Regions from separate parts of the Bradyrhizobium sp. ISRA430 genome, predicted to be linked through region 2. Evidence: predicted binding sites of a transcription regulator. Region 2 holds the regulator's gene; each other region holds the start of a gene.
The links. The regulator LexA, encoded in region 2, represses DNA repair genes until DNA is damaged. The targets are predictions, from matches to a motif close to TGTTCNNNNTGTGTTCNG.
Positions count from the first base shown of each region.

Region 1 (5,178 bases), 840 kb from region 2:
ACATCCGCGAGATCTGCGACATCGTCCACGGCCATGGCGGCCAGGTCTATCTCGACGGCGCCAACCTCAATGCGCAGGTCGGCCTGTCGCGGCCGGGCGACTACGGCGCCGATGTCAGCCATCTCAACCTGCACAAGACCTTCTGCATCCCGCATGGCGGCGGCGGTCCGGGCATGGGCCCGATCGGCGTCAAGGCGCATCTCGCGCCGTTCCTGCCCGGCCATCCTGCGACGAACGCCGACGCGCCGACCGGTCCGGTCTCGGCCGCGCCGTTCGGCTCGGCCTCGATCCTGACCATCTCCTACATCTACATCCTGATGATGGGTGGTGAAGGCTTGAAGCGTGCGACCGAGATCGCGATCCTCAACGCAAACTACGTCGCGGCACGGCTCGCGCCGCACTTCCCGGTGCTCTACAAGAATGCCAGGGGTCGGGTCGCGCATGAGTGCATCGTCGACCCGCGGCCGCTGAAGAATACGTCCGGCGTCACCGTCGACGACATCGCCAAGCGGCTGATCGATTACGGCTTCCACGCCCCGACCATGAGCTTCCCGGTGCCGGGCACGCTGATGATCGAGCCGACCGAGTCGGAATCGAAAGCGGAGCTGGATCGCTTCTGCGATGCGATGATCGCGATCCGCAAGGAGATCGCCGAGGTCGAGGCCGGCCGCTTCAAGATCGAGGCATCGCCGCTGCGCCTTGCGCCGCACACCGTGCACGACATCGCCGACGACAATTGGACGCGCGCCTACAGCCGCGCTGAAGGCTGCTTCCCCGCCGGCACCTCGCGCACCGACAAATACTGGTGCCCGGTGGGCCGCGTCGACAACGTCTATGGTGATCGTAACCTCGTGTGCTCCTGCCCGCCGGTGAGCGACTACGCGCAGGCGGCGGAGTAAGCCGTCACGGTGCCACCAGCGAGCCGCTTTGTGCATCCCAGCGCCAGAGCCGTTCGTTGGTCAGAAGGGTGCCGCCCCACCAGCGCTTGATCGGATTGTGGCGGCGGAAATCTTCCCGACCCGCAAGGACCGCTTTGCCGAATTCCGTCAGCGCCAGCCGGCTCCGGCGATAGGCGGCGTAACGATGTCTCGCGTGGTCGGGGGTAAGTGTAGCCAGTTCCTCATCCAGACCGGCGACCGCCGGCATCGGACCGAACGCGAGCCCTTCGAGCAACGCCTCCGATTCCCATTGATCGAATACATGTACGTCGGCGGGTCCCCGCAGTTCAAACAGCCGCCTCGTGCGGATACACCCGCTCGCAATCAGCTTGAGAAATCGCATTTCGGTAGCGCCAAGTCCCGTCGTCGACGACGGCAGTTCTGCAAGCAGTTCCCTCAAGGTCGGGCTTAGCAGCGGCAGGGCGCTCAGCTTCCTCCCCGATAGATAGAAGCAGGCCTCAGGCGTGGGTGCTCGGTAGGCCTCCCAGGCCATGCTTGCGGTCTCAAGCTCGTCTTCCGTGACGTCGACATCTCGCACAGCACGGGTGCAAAGCCCTTGACTGTCCGATCCGGCCAGATCGATATCAGGCAGGCACAACCGCAAACGCGAGGCGGTGGCGGGATCAGAACGCAGGTATTCGAGGATCCAAATCAGTTGCAATTGATCATTCGGATTCCGATCGAACCACAACTCGACAACGTCGAAGTTCTCACAGAAGTGAACCAACGCCCGATTCTTGCGCAGGCGGCTGACCCGCGAAGGCCCACGGATAAACTGCGACCAGTGGGTTTCGAGATAGGGCGAGCGTGAGGCGAGATGGCCGGCCAAGTGATCCTGTGAGGGCAATGGTCCCCAGACAAACCGGAAGATGAGGGAAACAACCACATCCGCGCGGTTCGCAGGGATAAGGCAAAGGCCGGACGAACTGGTCAGGATTACGCGCTTCATTTGCCTCAGCACCCCACACAAAACGAAGCGGGCGCCGAAGACGTCGGCAACTCAACGTCCTCAGCGCCCGCTCCTCGCGAAAATCTGCCTCTAAGCCTACTCCTCGGTCGGCTCTTCGCCGTCGGCATCACGCTCCGGGGCGCCGGCCAAAATCTGCTCGGCGATCAGGCCGGAGTTCTGGCGGATCGAGGTCTCGATCTTGGCGGTGATGTCGGGATTGGCCTTCAGGAACGCTTTCGAGTTCTCGCGGCCCTGGCCGAGGCGCTGGCTGTCATAGGAGAACCAGGCGCCGGACTTTTCGACGATGCCAGCCTTGACGCCGAGATCGAGGATTTCGCCCATCTTGGAGACGCCCTCACCGTACATGATGTCGAATTCGACCTGCTTGAACGGCGGCGCCAGCTTGTTCTTCACCACCTTCACGCGCGTGGTGTTGCCGACGACCTCGTCACGCTCCTTGATCGCACCGATGCGGCGGATGTCGAGACGGACGGAGGCGTAGAACTTCAGCGCATTGCCACCGGTCGTGGTCTCAGGCGAACCGTACATCACGCCGATCTTCATGCGGATCTGGTTGATGAAGATCACCATGGTGTTGGACTTGTTGATGGAGGCCGTCAGCTTGCGCAGCGCCTGGCTCATCAGACGGGCCTGGAGACCCGGCAGCGCATCCCCCATCTCGCCTTCGAGCTCGGCCTTCGGCACCAGCGCCGCAACCGAATCGACCACCAGCACGTCCACCGCGCCCGAACGCACCAACGTGTCGCAGATCTCCAGCGCCTGCTCGCCGGTGTCGGGCTGGGAGATCAGGAGCTCGTCGATATTGACGCCGAGCTTGCGGGCATAGACCGGGTCGAGCGCATGCTCGGCGTCGATGAAGGCGCAGATGCCGCCCTTCTTTTGCGCCTCCGCGACCGTATGCAGCGCCAGGGTCGTCTTGCCCGAGGATTCCGGCCCGTAAATCTCAACGATGCGCCCCTTGGGCAGGCCGCCGATACCGAGCGCGATATCGAGCCCGAGCGAGCCGGAGGACACCGCCTCGATGTCCATCGAACGGTCGCTCTTGCCGAGCTTCATCACCGAACCCTTGCCGAATTGGCGCTCGATCTGGGACAGCGCGGCGGCCAGGGCTTTACTCTTGTCCATGGAAGATCCTTCGACGATACGCAGGGCAGTAGCGGACATTGGGTCGTGCTCCTTATGGCGGGGATTCGCGAGATGGACAAACGGTTGGCGAAGCGGGCCGGCGATAGGAGCAATGTACCCCATTTGTTCTAGGTTCGCAATATGTTCTTTCGCGGGTAGTACCTCGAATGCCTTAATGCGAATGAGCTAGGCTCGGCAAGGCCGGTGCCTACGGACGACCTACCCCGTGTGAAGCCCGCTTCGATTGGCGGGTCTCCTCGCCATCGCGAAAATTATGGAAAACAACCCCATGCAAAGTAGGGGTGAACACCCCTCCAATTGCCACAGACCACGACGTGACCGCTCCTGACGGGTAAAATTCCTCGAACCCGGCGCACCTTAGCTGGTTTCGCTCTTTCACTCATCCTTCGCGCCACTGGTAGTCTTTCAATCAGGCGAGCCACGCGCCGCCCGCCCCCAAGTCGCGCCTGTCGCCTACATCAGCGCCAACAGGATGATGCCGACGACCAGCACCACAAAGCCAGCCGCCGTCGCGGCGGCGAAAGACCGCTCTACGTTATCCATGATGCCACCCCAATATCGGCACGCCACGTTTCCCCCATGGCCTTGCCGAACGATTCAGAATGTCACCGACTTGTGTGTCCCTAGTTCTGCGATCGGGTGTCCAAATTGGGACCGGCGCGAGGCAGTATACGGCCGCTCTGGCGCGGCTATGGTTGCGAGCCGTAAGGCGCCTGTAAGCCGACTCTTCTAGCGTGATCCTGCCCGGTGGACCAACATCGAGCCTCCATACCCAGTCGACCCCGCTCTACCCTGAGCGGGGTTTGGTGTCCACTAGCGACGATGCGGCGGCCGCCGATCCTGATTCTGACCGTCGGCATGTCAGGCTGCCGTAAGCTGAGCCGGCTAGGGTGACGTGGCTATGGTGTTGCAGCCCAGCACCTCAGCCTCCAATAACCTTTGCCCCGCCCGGCTCTCCCCTGGCGGGGTTTTTTCGACCGCTGCGGCCAAATCATGCGTTCCCCTCCTCGCGCGTGAGCCGCAGCGCGAACGAGCGGATCGCCGGCGCCGCCAGCAGCACGATGGGCAGCATCGCGGCCCAGGCGACCATCCACGAGAGCAGCCAGTGCTTGACGAACAGCATCGCTTCTGCGGCCGGAAAGCTGGCAATGCCCGCGGCGATCAGCGACGTGAGACCGGACTGGATGACGCCGAAGACGAAATGACTGAAGCGTCGGGGAATGCCGAGCATGACGCGTGCCCTCGCTGTGCACCGTCGTCAGGCAAAGCAAGGCACGTGCCGTCCCGATGCTGGTTCGATCTTTCCGAATGCACGCCCGCACGAGGTCACCGTCCCGATTCCGCGGCCGTTCGTTCAGCGACGTGCTCACGGAACTTAGGGGGCTCTTAAGCGCGATGGTCCTCGCCGCGAGGACGTGCGCCATATGGCTAATTTTCCGTGAACCTCAATCGAATAGCCCGTGGTTCTCCGGCCATGAACAGAGTTCCTGTGTCAGTCATCCTGACTTACCGCAGAGCTTCCTCGAAATCAGATCGCGTTTGTTCCGGAGCGCGCTTTCAAGATTGCCGTGGACTTTCCACGACTTGACGGCAAGCTTGGCTTGTCCGCGGAATATTGCGACGGCCTCCAAGTGCCCGTTGCTCGGCAATATGTTGGCTTGCTCCGGGCCGCCAGTCCGGGCTGCCGCGGCGGGGGCCAATTCCGTAGAGGTCCGGAATTGATCTGCCTGCGGTTTGGGATTGCACTGGCCGCCTCATGGCCCCGGGGGGCGCAGCCTTACGCGATCGGTGTCAGCCATGCCACAATATTTCTTTCGAATCCGGAACGGCCGCTATTCCGGCTGCGCGGACCAAGCAACGGAATTCGCTAATCGCGATGCAGCCTGGAAGGAGATGACCAGCGTTTGCGCCGACATGGCATCCGGCATCGCCCGCAAGCTCCGCGAAAACTCGGAGTGGCACATGGAGCTTCTGGACGAATCCAAGGAGCCCGTGTTCCGCATCCGCATCGTCGCCGAATCCTTCGACTAAAGCGATCCACGCCTTAGTCGGCGCTGGGCAGCCGCCGCATGGTGAATTCGATGTCGCCGCCGGGCAGCTCGCGCCAGGTCTCGACTTCGCTCA
Region 1 is NZ_CP094516.1:53,717-58,894, reverse strand. It holds gene gcvP (aminomethyl-transferring glycine dehydrogenase) at 1-899, shown strand, start outside; gene MTX21_RS00330 (DUF1835 domain-containing protein) at 904-1,887, opposite strand; gene recA (recombinase RecA) at 1,984-3,072, opposite strand; gene MTX21_RS00320 (DUF2798 domain-containing protein) at 4,046-4,285, opposite strand; gene MTX21_RS00315 (hypothetical protein) at 4,852-5,085, shown strand; gene MTX21_RS00310 (hypothetical protein) at 5,099-5,178, opposite strand, start outside.
Region 1: recA (recombinase RecA) is a predicted target of LexA. The motif match lies at 3,165-3,182, and genes of this name have one in related genera.

Region 2 (5,178 bases):
ATGCGATTACCACGCCGGTGAACGATGCCATGTTCATCTCCGGCCTCGGCCATGTGCTCTCGATTTCGGGTTATCACATGGCGGTCGTCGCCGGCGTCGTCTTCTTCGCGATCCGCGCATTGCTCGCGCTGATCCCGGGTCTGGCCGTCAGCTTTCCGATCAAGAAGTGGTCGGCCGCTGCCGCGCTCGTCGCCGCGGCGTTCTATCTGTTGCTCTCCGGCGCGGAGGTCGCGACCCAAAGATCGTTTTTCATGACCGCAGTGGTGCTGATCGCGGTCATGGTCGATCGCCGAGCCATCACGTTCCGCACGCTGGCGGTGGCCGCGCTGATCGTGCTTGCGGTCGCGCCGGAGGCGCTGGTGCATCCGAGCTTCCAGATGTCGTTTGCGGCAACGCTTGGGCTGGTTGCGCTGGTGCAGATCGGCATGCCGAACCTGTTTGCCTCACCCGATCATTCGGCGACGGCGCGGATTGCGCTGTGGGGCGGCCGTGAGATCGCCATGCTGTTCCTGGCCTCGCTGATCGCGGGCTTTGCGACCACGCCCTATGCCGCCTTCCACTTTCACCGCGTCACGCCGTTCGGTGTGCTCGCGAACCTCGCGGCGATGCCGGTGGTCTCGGCGCTGGTGATGCCGGCCGGGCTGTTGGGATTGATCGCAGCGCCGTTCGGGCTCGACGGCGTGTTCTGGTGGCTGATGGGTGTCGGCATCGACTGGATGGTCGTGGTCGCGCAGTGGGTTGCGAATCTTCCGGGCGCGGTCGGCCGCATTGCCGCTTTCGGCATCGCCCCGCTGATCGCGGCGAGCATCGGCATCGTCCTGATGGGCCTGTTGCGCACGCCCTTGCGCTGGACCGGTGCGCTCGTGCTGGTCGCAGCGATTGTGTGGGCGGTGTCCGTGCGCCAGCCGGACGTCCTGATCGCAGGCGACGGGCGTAACATCGCAGTGCGCGGCAGCGACGGCCGCTTGCATCTCATCGCGGCGAACAAGGACGCGTTCCTCGCCAAGGAGTGGCTTGCGGCCGATGCCGATCCGCGCAGCGCCGGTGATGCATCGCTCGGTAGCGGCGTGTCATGCGACGAATCCGGATGCGTGACCCCGCTCGCCGACGGCCGCCTGATCGCGCTGGCGCTGCGCGTGGATGCGCTCTCGGATGATTGCAGCCGGGCTGCGCTGGTGGTGACAGCGAGACCCGCGCCGCCCGATTGTGCGGCGATGGTGGTCGACCGGGATCGTCTCATGAGCCAGGGCGGCTTGGCGCTCGCGCGCCGCGGCGACGGCTTTGCGGTGCAGGCGGTGAGGGCGAGGGGCGCAAATCGCCCCTGGTCGCCGGCAATCGCCGGCGATGGCTATTATGAACCAAACCTCGCGCCACGGCCGGCCGCACCGCGCTCCAGGGACGCAACGCCGTCGGAGGCCGACCTTCAGGTCGAGGACTGACGCATGATCCGGAAAAGTGTGTAGCGTTTTTCCCTTCGCGACAAACGCGGAATGCGTTTGCGCGGAGATCATGCTCAAATATTACGCGTCAGCCGATCGGCAGGCGCGTAACGGTCGGCTGCGGCCTGTCAGCGGCGACTTGCGGCTTGTGCTCACCGGCCGGCTGGGTCACCGGCAATTGCAGCACGGTTGCGCGCTGGCCTTCGACGAGCTGCGTCACCAGCACATATTTGCCGTCGGGGAATTCGATCGCGTCATGATGGCGATCGGGAATGTGCGGATCGACTTTGCCGAACTTGCCGACGCGGGAGTTGATGGTGCGCGTCCAGATCCAGCGATTGTCGTAGCGGACGTTGTCGGCGAAGGCGAGCTCCGTTCCCGGCAGCAGGCAGACCGCGACGGAGAGATCGGCTTCCGAAGCGAAGCCGCGCGTCGAGGTGCCGCGGAAGGTTGTCGTGACGATCGTCTCACCGACCTGGGCGGGACGGGTCGCGACGGCATGCAGGCTGTAGTCACACATCGCAAGTGCTCCTCATAAGAGATAGCGACCCGTGCCCCCGGAGGCCCAGGCCTCTATCAGGAAGGCTCCGATGATATGCGATGTTGAGGGCAAATCTGCGACTTGCGTGCAGACCTGCCGATCACATTATCTTTTCTGCGTTGAGCAAGAGCCTTTGGAACAAAGCAGGCTCGTGCGAATTTTCTTCTGTTGCGCTCGTCGAGATCAATCCTGAATTCACCGGCGCTGCACAACACGCGGCGGAGGTCGATTGCTCCACGCGACTTGCATCGGCTCACGCCTCGCCGAAGACGCTCAGTATTTCCGGTACAGCCCGATCAGCTTGCCCTGAATCTTTACGCGGTTCGGCGGCAGGATGCGCACCTCGTAGGCCGCATTGGCCGGCTCGAGCGCGATCGAGGCGCCGCGCCGGCGGAAGCGTTTCAGGGTCGCTTCCTCGTCGTCGATCAGGGCCACCACGATGTCGCCGGTGTCGGCGCTCTCGTTGCGCTGGATCAGCGCCATGTCGCCGTCGAGGATGCCGGCCTCCACCATCGAATCGCCGCGCACTTCGAGCGCGTAATGCTCGCCCGAGCCGAGCATGTCCGGCGGTACGCTGATGGTGTGGCTGCGGGTCTGCAAGGCCTCGATCGGCGTGCCCGCCGCGATGCGGCCCATCACGGGCACAGCGACCGGACGTTCACCCTCGTCCACGGGGGCGCTGGAGCCGCGTACCTTACCGAGATTGCCTTCGATGACGCTCGGCGTGAAGCCGCGCCGATTGCCGGCCGCGGCCTGAAGCTCGGGCAGCTTGATCACTTCGATGGCGCGGGCACGATTGGGCAGGCGGCGGATGAAGCCGCGCTCCTCGAGTGCGGTGATCAGGCGATGGATGCCCGACTTCGAGCGCAGATCGAGCGCGTCCTTCATCTCGTCGAAGGAGGGCGGCACGCCGCTTTCCTTCAGGCGTTCGCTGATGAACCGCAGAAGCTCGTATTGTTTGCGCGTTAACATCTCGACCAAATCCCCCGGTTGATGTCGTTCGATTCCGAGACGCTGAAGTTAGCGGCGCACCGCTAGATGCTCGAAACAAATCATGAACGGACACTATATGTTCGATATGTGTTCCGCAACTGCTTAATTTTGCGTGAACACGATAAACTTCGCGGAACACGCGCGGCCGGCTCGTTCAAGCGGGCAGCCGCAACACCTCGCAGGGCGCGCCTGCTTCGGCCTTCGGCGCGAACGGCGGCCGCACGAGAAGTGCCTGTGCCGCAGCGAGATTTGCAAGCAGAGAAGAGTCCTGATTGTTGACGGGAACCGCGACCAGCGTGCCGTCGTCGCGCTCTTCGAGGCGCACGCGAAGATAGTCCTCGCGCATGTCGTTGGCGGCGAGCTCGCCCCCGACTACGGCGCGCTCGCGGCGGTGGTGAACGGGCTGACGGCCCGCAAGCGCGCGAATCAACGGCACCATGAACAGGAAGGCGCAAACGTAAGACGAGACCGGATTGCCGGGCAGGCCGATCACGCGCATCGCGCCGAGATGGCCATGCATCATCGGCTTGCCCGGCCGCATCGCGATCTTCCAGAACGCCATCGCAATGCCCTCGGCCTTGAGCGCCTGCTGGACCAGATCGTGATCGCCGACCGACGCACCGCCGGTCGTGATCAGGACGTCGGCGCCGGTTTCGCGGGCGGAGCGGATACCGGCGGTGGTGGCCTCCAGGGTGTCGGCGGCGATCCCAAGGTCGATCGTGTCGGCGCCCTCCCGGCGCGCCAGCGCGTGGATCGCATAGCCGTTGGAATAGACGATCTGGCCGGGGCCGGGTGTTGTGCCCGGCATCACCAGCTCATCGCCGGTGGCGAGGATTGCGACCTTCGGGCGGCGGCGGACGGGAAGGTCAGGATGGTTCATACCGGCGGCGAGGGCCAGGCTTCGCTCGGTGAGGCGGGCGCCTGCCCGTAGCAGCACGTCGCCCTCGGAAAAGTCGACGCCGGCGCGCCGGATATGCCGTCCGGCGACGGCGGCCTCCTTGATCGTGATGCGCTTGCCGTCCGCGACCGTGTCCTCCTGGATCACGACGGCATCTGCGCCGTTGGGAATCACGCCGCCGGTGAAGATCCGGACCGCCTCGCCGGCACCCAGCGTTGGCGCGAACGGCCGGCCCGCCGCGACCTCGCCGATCACGCTGAGCTGCGCATCGACCTTGGCCGCATCGCTCGCGCGCACGGCATAGCCGTCCATCGCCGACATTGCCTGGGGGGGCTGCGTACGCCGGGCGGTGACGTCGCGTGCCAGTACGCGGTGAAAGGCGCCTTCCAGCGCGATCATCTCTTCGGATAGCGGCTCCACGCCGGCCAGCACCGCGGCAAGCGCGTCAGAAACCGGCATCAGGGCCACGGGCGAAATCTCCTGCTTGGCAAGTCGATTGGCAAATCGAACCGTCTCGGCGTCAAGGGTTCTAGCCGAGCGCGTGCGCCGAAGCAAAACCCGGCGTCCGGACGAACGATCGTGCCGGCTTCTACGCTTGTGAGATGATTGGATTCAGGTCCGGTGCGACATGATCTGGATGACGCTGCAGACTGGCACCCGCGCAGCGATCGCAAGAACGAAAGCAACAAGGGCCATGGTCAACATCAATCCGCTCCCGTCGGCTCGTTCCGACTAGCATCCTTGGCCACATCGGGCGCGTTGGGACTTTGATCCTTGTCGGGCAGGGGATCGGCCTGCGATTTCAGATCGGCGGCCTTGCTAATCAGCTTGGCTGAGAGATCCGAGTCCGACGTGGTTCTGGCGAATTCGAGCAGGAGAGAGGCTTGCTTGGTGAGGTAGGCTTTACCCAACACGACGATCAGTCCGATGTAGAAATCCCCGACGAACTCAAGAGTCCGGAATCAGGCATTCCGTTCCAGGAACTCTGCACAAAAATGCACAAAGTGATTTGGTTCCTCGTCGCGGGCCGATGGGTTCCCGTGAACGTCGGCAGGATCAAGCAAAGCCACCAGAACGCCGGCCCTCAGATCCCCAGCGCCGTCAGCGCATGTCCGACGTCGGTGGGCGAGGTCACGTGTACCGCCGTCAGTCCGCGCGCCCGCGCCCCTTCGATGTTCTCGGCGAGGTCGTCAAAGAAGACGATCCGCTCGGCCGGCACGCCGATGGCGCCCACCACATGGTCGAAGGCTTCGGCGTCCGGTTTGCGCAGACCGATGCTGGACGACAGGTACAGCTCGCGGAAATGG
Region 2 is NZ_CP094516.1:895,914-901,091, forward strand. It holds gene MTX21_RS04670 (ComEC/Rec2 family competence protein) at 1-1,439, shown strand, start outside; gene MTX21_RS04675 (hypothetical protein) at 1,528-1,959, opposite strand; gene lexA (transcriptional repressor LexA) at 2,254-2,952, opposite strand; gene glp (gephyrin-like molybdotransferase Glp) at 3,128-4,339, opposite strand; gene MTX21_RS04690 (hypothetical protein) at 4,576-4,785, opposite strand; gene MTX21_RS04695 (HAD-IA family hydrolase) at 4,956-5,178, opposite strand, start outside.

Region 3 (5,178 bases), 4.0 Mb from region 2:
ATCGACGTGGTGCGTTCGATCTGCAGCCTGTTCTCGGCCTCGGAAGCCATCATCACCGGCCGCATCATCGCCGTGGTCGGCGCCAAGGGCGGCGTCGGCGCATCCACCGTCGCGCACAACGTGGCCTGGACCATCGCGCGCGACCTCGCGCTCGATTCCGTCGTGATCGATCTCGACCTCGCCTTCGGCACCGCCGGCCTCGACTACAATCAGGATCCGATCCAGGGCATCGCCAACGCGGTGCTGTCGCAGGAGCGGCCCGATACCGCGCTGATGGAGCGCCTGCTCGCCAAATGCACCGAGCATCTCAGCCTGCTTGCTGCGCCGGCGACGCTCGACCGCGTCTATGATTTCGGCGCGGAGGCGTTCGACGCGATCTTCGACACGCTGCGCATGACCACGCCTTGCATCGTGCTCGACGTACCCCATCAATGGTCGGGCTGGACCCGGCGCGCGCTCGTCAGCGCCGACGACATCCTGATCGTGGCCGAGCCCGATCTCGCCAATCTACGCAACACCAAGAACATGCTGAGCGTGCTGAAGGCGGCGCGGCCCAACGATCGGCCGCCGCTCTACTGCATCAACCAGGTCGGCATGCCCAAGCGGGCGGAGATCGAGGTCAAGGCATTCGCCAAGACGATGGAAAGCCAGCCGATGGCGGTGATTCCGTTCGATTCGAAGCTGTTCTCTGCCGCCGCAAACAACGGCCAGATGATCGCGGAGGTCTCCAAGAACCACCGCACCACCGAGCTATTCCAGAACATGGCCAACCGATTAGCCGGGCGCGGCGACGTGAAGAAGCCGAAACGCTCGCTGCTCGGACCGCTGCTGAAGAAGCTGAAGGGCAGGGGTGGGCGCAGCTCCGCGCCGCATCGCAAGGCGTCGTAACCCGAACGGGACGGCGGGCTATTTGTTGTCGGCGCGCTGCTGTTTCTTCGCCAGGAGCTGATGCAGCGCCGTGACCTTGGCTGCGGCTTCGGCCGGCGGCAGGTCGGCTTTCACGATGGCCTCGGCCTCGGACTGTTTTCCCTGCAGCCCCAGCACGAAGGCAAGATTGGTCCGGATGCGGGAATCGGCGGGACTGCGCTCATGCGCGCGGCGCAGCGTCTCCTCCGCCTTGGACAGATTGTTCTGAAGCACGTAGGACAGTCCGAGGTTGGACAGCACCGACGGCTCGTCGGGCACGATCTTGAGCGCGGTCGCGTAATATTGCTGCGCTTCCTCGTTGCGGCCGAGCTGGTCGAGCACCGCGCCCTGCGCCGACAGGATGTGCCAGTCGGGATCCTCGGGCGTATGCGCGCGGCTCAGGACATCGAACGCCTGTTGGAAATTGCCGTTGTCGGCGAGCGCACGGCCGTAGCCGGCGAGCAGCGCCTTGTTGCTGGGATGGGCGAGCACAGCCTGCTCCATCACCGCAACCGCCTGGGCGCGCTGGCCGGTCTCGCGTAGCGCCTTGCCGTATTCGAGCGAAACATTGGGATCGCTCGGCTTGGCGCGATAGCGCTCGCGCAGAGCGTCCATGTCCGGTTTGGCGTCGACCTTGCTCGCGGTTTCCGGCTGGCCGCCGAGCGCGCCGGTCACATCCTCGAGGCCCATGGTCTGGCAGCCGCCGAGGACCAGCACCAAGAGCGCCGGAAGGAGGAATCTCGCCAGGGGAGAGGCAGGGGACGAACGCTTGGACATACTCTGATCTACCGTCGGCGAATGATCAGAGATGCTTTGCCGATTAACCCTAAATTCCCGTTAAGGACGCGCCGTCCTCGTCGCGGCCTAGTCGACGAATTCGGCGCCGAACTCGCAACCGATACGCCAGCGCAGGCGGCATTGGCGCGAATAGTCGGGCGCAAAGATGATGGTGAATTGCGGCGGCACTTCCAGAAACTCCGCCACGACTTTCACGCCGCCATCGGAGATATCCGTGATCGTGCAGTCCCTCGGCAGCGAGCCGGCGCCAAAATGAATCTTGGCGAGCCGACTGCACACCCGACGTTCGCTTCTCCGGCGATTTACAAGCATTTCGATTGTTCACTTGTTAGATCACGGCCCATCCCGCGGCTCTAAACGTAGCGAACATTCGTTGGAATGTGCTGAGCGAAGCCGGTCGCATTCGAGGCGTAGTGTGCGCATCCCGTTTACGATTGGTTAGGGCTTGCCGGGTCGCCAAAATCGTTCCTGTATTGTTCTTGTCAGGCGCGCCGCGTCCTGCTACCCTCGATTGTACGAGGGAGCAGTCTGGGGCGCGCATGGTTCAGCGGGTTTCTACAGTCGCCTTTGAGGGGATCGAGGCGCGCGCGGTCGATGTGCAGGTGCAGGTCGCACCAGGCCTGCCGGCGTTTGCCATCGTCGGCCTCCCGGACAAGGCCGTGTCGGAGGCCCGCGAGCGGGTCCGCTCGGCGCTGATCGCCTCAGGCCTGGCGCTGCCGGCGCGGCGGATCACCGTCAACCTTGCGCCCGCCGATCTGCCCAAGGAAGGCAGCCATTACGACCTGCCGATCGCGCTCGGGCTGATGGCGGCGATCGGGGCGATCCCGCCGGATGCACTGACGGGCTTTACGGTGCTTGGCGAGCTCGGCCTCGACGGCTCGATCGCACCCGTTGCGGGCGTGTTGCCGGCCGCGATCGGCGCCAATGCGCGCGAGGAGGGGCTGATCTGTCCGGCCGCCTGCGGCTCGGAGGCAGCCTGGGCGAGCCCGGACATCCAGATCATTGCCGCAAGTTCGCTGATCCAGATCGCCAACCATTTCAAGGGCACGCAGGTGCTGTCGCGGCCCTCACCGAAGGTGCATGAGACGGCCGCTTCAAAGCTCGACCTGCGCGACATCAAGGGCCAGGAGAGCGCCAAGCGGGCGCTGGAGATCGCAGCCGCCGGCGGGCATCACCTGTTGATGATCGGCGCGCCCGGCGCGGGCAAATCGATGCTGGCGGCGCGCCTGCCCTCGATCCTGCCGCCGCTGTCGCCGGGCGAGCTGCTGGAGGTCTCGATGATCGCCTCCGTCGCTGGCGAAATTCAGGGCGGTGCGCTGACCTCGCGGCGGCCGTTCCGCTCGCCGCATCATTCCGCCAGCATGGCCGCGCTTACCGGCGGCGGCGTGCGCGCAAAGCCCGGCGAGATCTCGCTCGCGCATCAGGGCGTCCTGTTCCTCGACGAGCTGCCCGAGTTCGATCCGCGCGTGCTGGATTCGCTGCGCCAGCCCTTGGAGAACGGTGAGGTCGCGGTGTCCCGCGCCAATCATCGCGTGACGTATCCGGCGCGCTTCATGCTGGTCGCGGCGATGAATCCCTGCCGTTGCGGCAACGCGTTCGAGCCGGGCTATACCTGCAAGCGTGGCCGCATCGACCGCTGCACGGCAGACTATCAGACGCGCATCTCGGGTCCGCTGATGGACCGCATCGATCTGCGCATTGAGGTGCCGGCGGTGACCGCGGCCGATCTGATCCTGCCGCCGTCGGCGGAAGGCTCCGCCGAAGTCGCCGCGCGCGTGGCCGCGGCGCGCGACATCCAGCTCGCACGCTACGCGGCGGCCGGCCTGCCGCATGTCCGCACCAATGCCGAGGCGCCGGCCTCCGTGCTGGAGGAGATCGCGAGGCCCGACGCGCAGGGCCAGAAGCTGCTGCGCGATGCCGCCGAGAGCATGCGGCTGTCGGCGCGCGGCTATCACCGCGTGCTGCGCGTGGCGCGTACGCTCGCCGACCTCGACGGCGCCGAGAAGATCGGCCGGCTGCATCTCGCCGAGGCGCTGTCCTACCGTGCACTCGCGGAGGATGTGCGCCAGATGGCGTGACAGCCTCGCGTATCAACCCGGCGGTAACGAGTTTCCTTTACGCTCTGCAAACCATAAGGCCCGCAAGTGCCCCCGCGTGGCCTGGCGAGTAGCGTGTCATGTTGCGTTTCAAGATCCTGGCCTCGGTTGTTCCCCTCTTGGCGGCTGCGGTGTTCGCCCGCAGCGAGATCCGGTCGGTCTCCCATCCCTGCATTGCCCTTGGCGAGACCTCGGTCGAGCTCACATCCCTGTTCTGGACGGCCGGCATCCAGGTTGCCTTCACCGAAGATCCCACACAAGCCACCGTACGGGTCCAGATGACCGAGAACGCGGATGCCGCGGATTTTGCGGTAGTCGACGACGGCACCAGCGATGAGCCGGGCGCCTGCGAGGCCAACGCCGCGACGCGCCTTGTCGCGATCTCCGCGCACCCGAGCGATGGCCGTTCCGTGATCTATCTCTCCCCCGACGGGCCCGCTGACTACCGCATCTATGTACGCTCGAAGACGTTCTCGCCGCGCGAGGCCGCGGCATTGATCGTCGGGGCCCGCGGCGGCCACCGCCACCTCCAGGCCGCCTCGCTCTGAGGCGTTAACGCCTCGTCAACCCTGTTTGGAGGCGGCTTCCAAACCTCAAACTGTTCGCAACGCCGGCGGGGACATCGTCACTGGTGGCGATCACAGGGTTTCGGAAAGAGTCGGGGTCGGTAGCGATGGGTCGGACGTTCCGGATCAAGGTGCGCATGCGCCGCTTCAGGCGCCGTCATCCGAGGATCGCCTTCGCGATCCGCTCGTTCGTGATCTTCTCGGCGACGTTCGGCGCCGCCTACGGCTTCATCACCGGCAGCCGGGCCGAGCATTCCGGCTATGATCCGAACGCTTTCGCGATCGGTGCGAGCTTCCTGTTCGCGCTCGCCTGCCTCGGCTTGGCGACGCTGAGCATGCGGCTGCGCTTCGTCAACAAGCGCCTGCGCAAGCTGGCCGCGCATAACGAGGCGCTGATCGACCGCAATTGGGAACTCAAGGAAGCCGAGGAACGCGCCCGCAGCCTGTTCGAGTCGCAGGGCGATCTGATCGTGCTGCGCGACCATCAGGGCCGCATCACCTTTGCCAACGACGCCTATTGCGCGCTGGCGGGCGAGGCGCGCGCCGCGCTGGTCGGCACCCGCTTCGATTTCGACGTGCTGGAGCAGGGCGACAGCGCGCGCGAAAGCAGCGGCACGCGCATCCACGACCAGAAGATCGCAACGCATCTCGGCGCGCGCTGGATCGCCTGGCGCGAGGGCTTCGTGCGCCTCGATGCCGGCCAGCCCGCCGAATTGCAGAGCGTAGGGCGCGACGTCACCGACCGGACCGAGACCGAGCGCGCGCTGTCGGACGCGCGCGACCAGGCCGACGCCGCCAACCGCGCCAAATCG
Region 3 is NZ_CP094516.1:5,453,323-5,458,500, forward strand. It holds gene MTX21_RS25870 (AAA family ATPase) at 1-888, shown strand, start outside; gene MTX21_RS25875 (tetratricopeptide repeat protein) at 907-1,683, opposite strand; gene MTX21_RS25880 (PilZ domain-containing protein) at 1,771-2,016, opposite strand; gene MTX21_RS25885 (YifB family Mg chelatase-like AAA ATPase) at 2,244-3,782, shown strand; gene MTX21_RS25890 (hypothetical protein) at 3,881-4,348, shown strand; gene MTX21_RS25895 (ATP-binding protein) at 4,474-5,178, shown strand, end outside.
Region 3: MTX21_RS25885 (YifB family Mg chelatase-like AAA ATPase) is a predicted target of LexA. The motif match lies at 2,168-2,185, and genes of this name have one in related genera.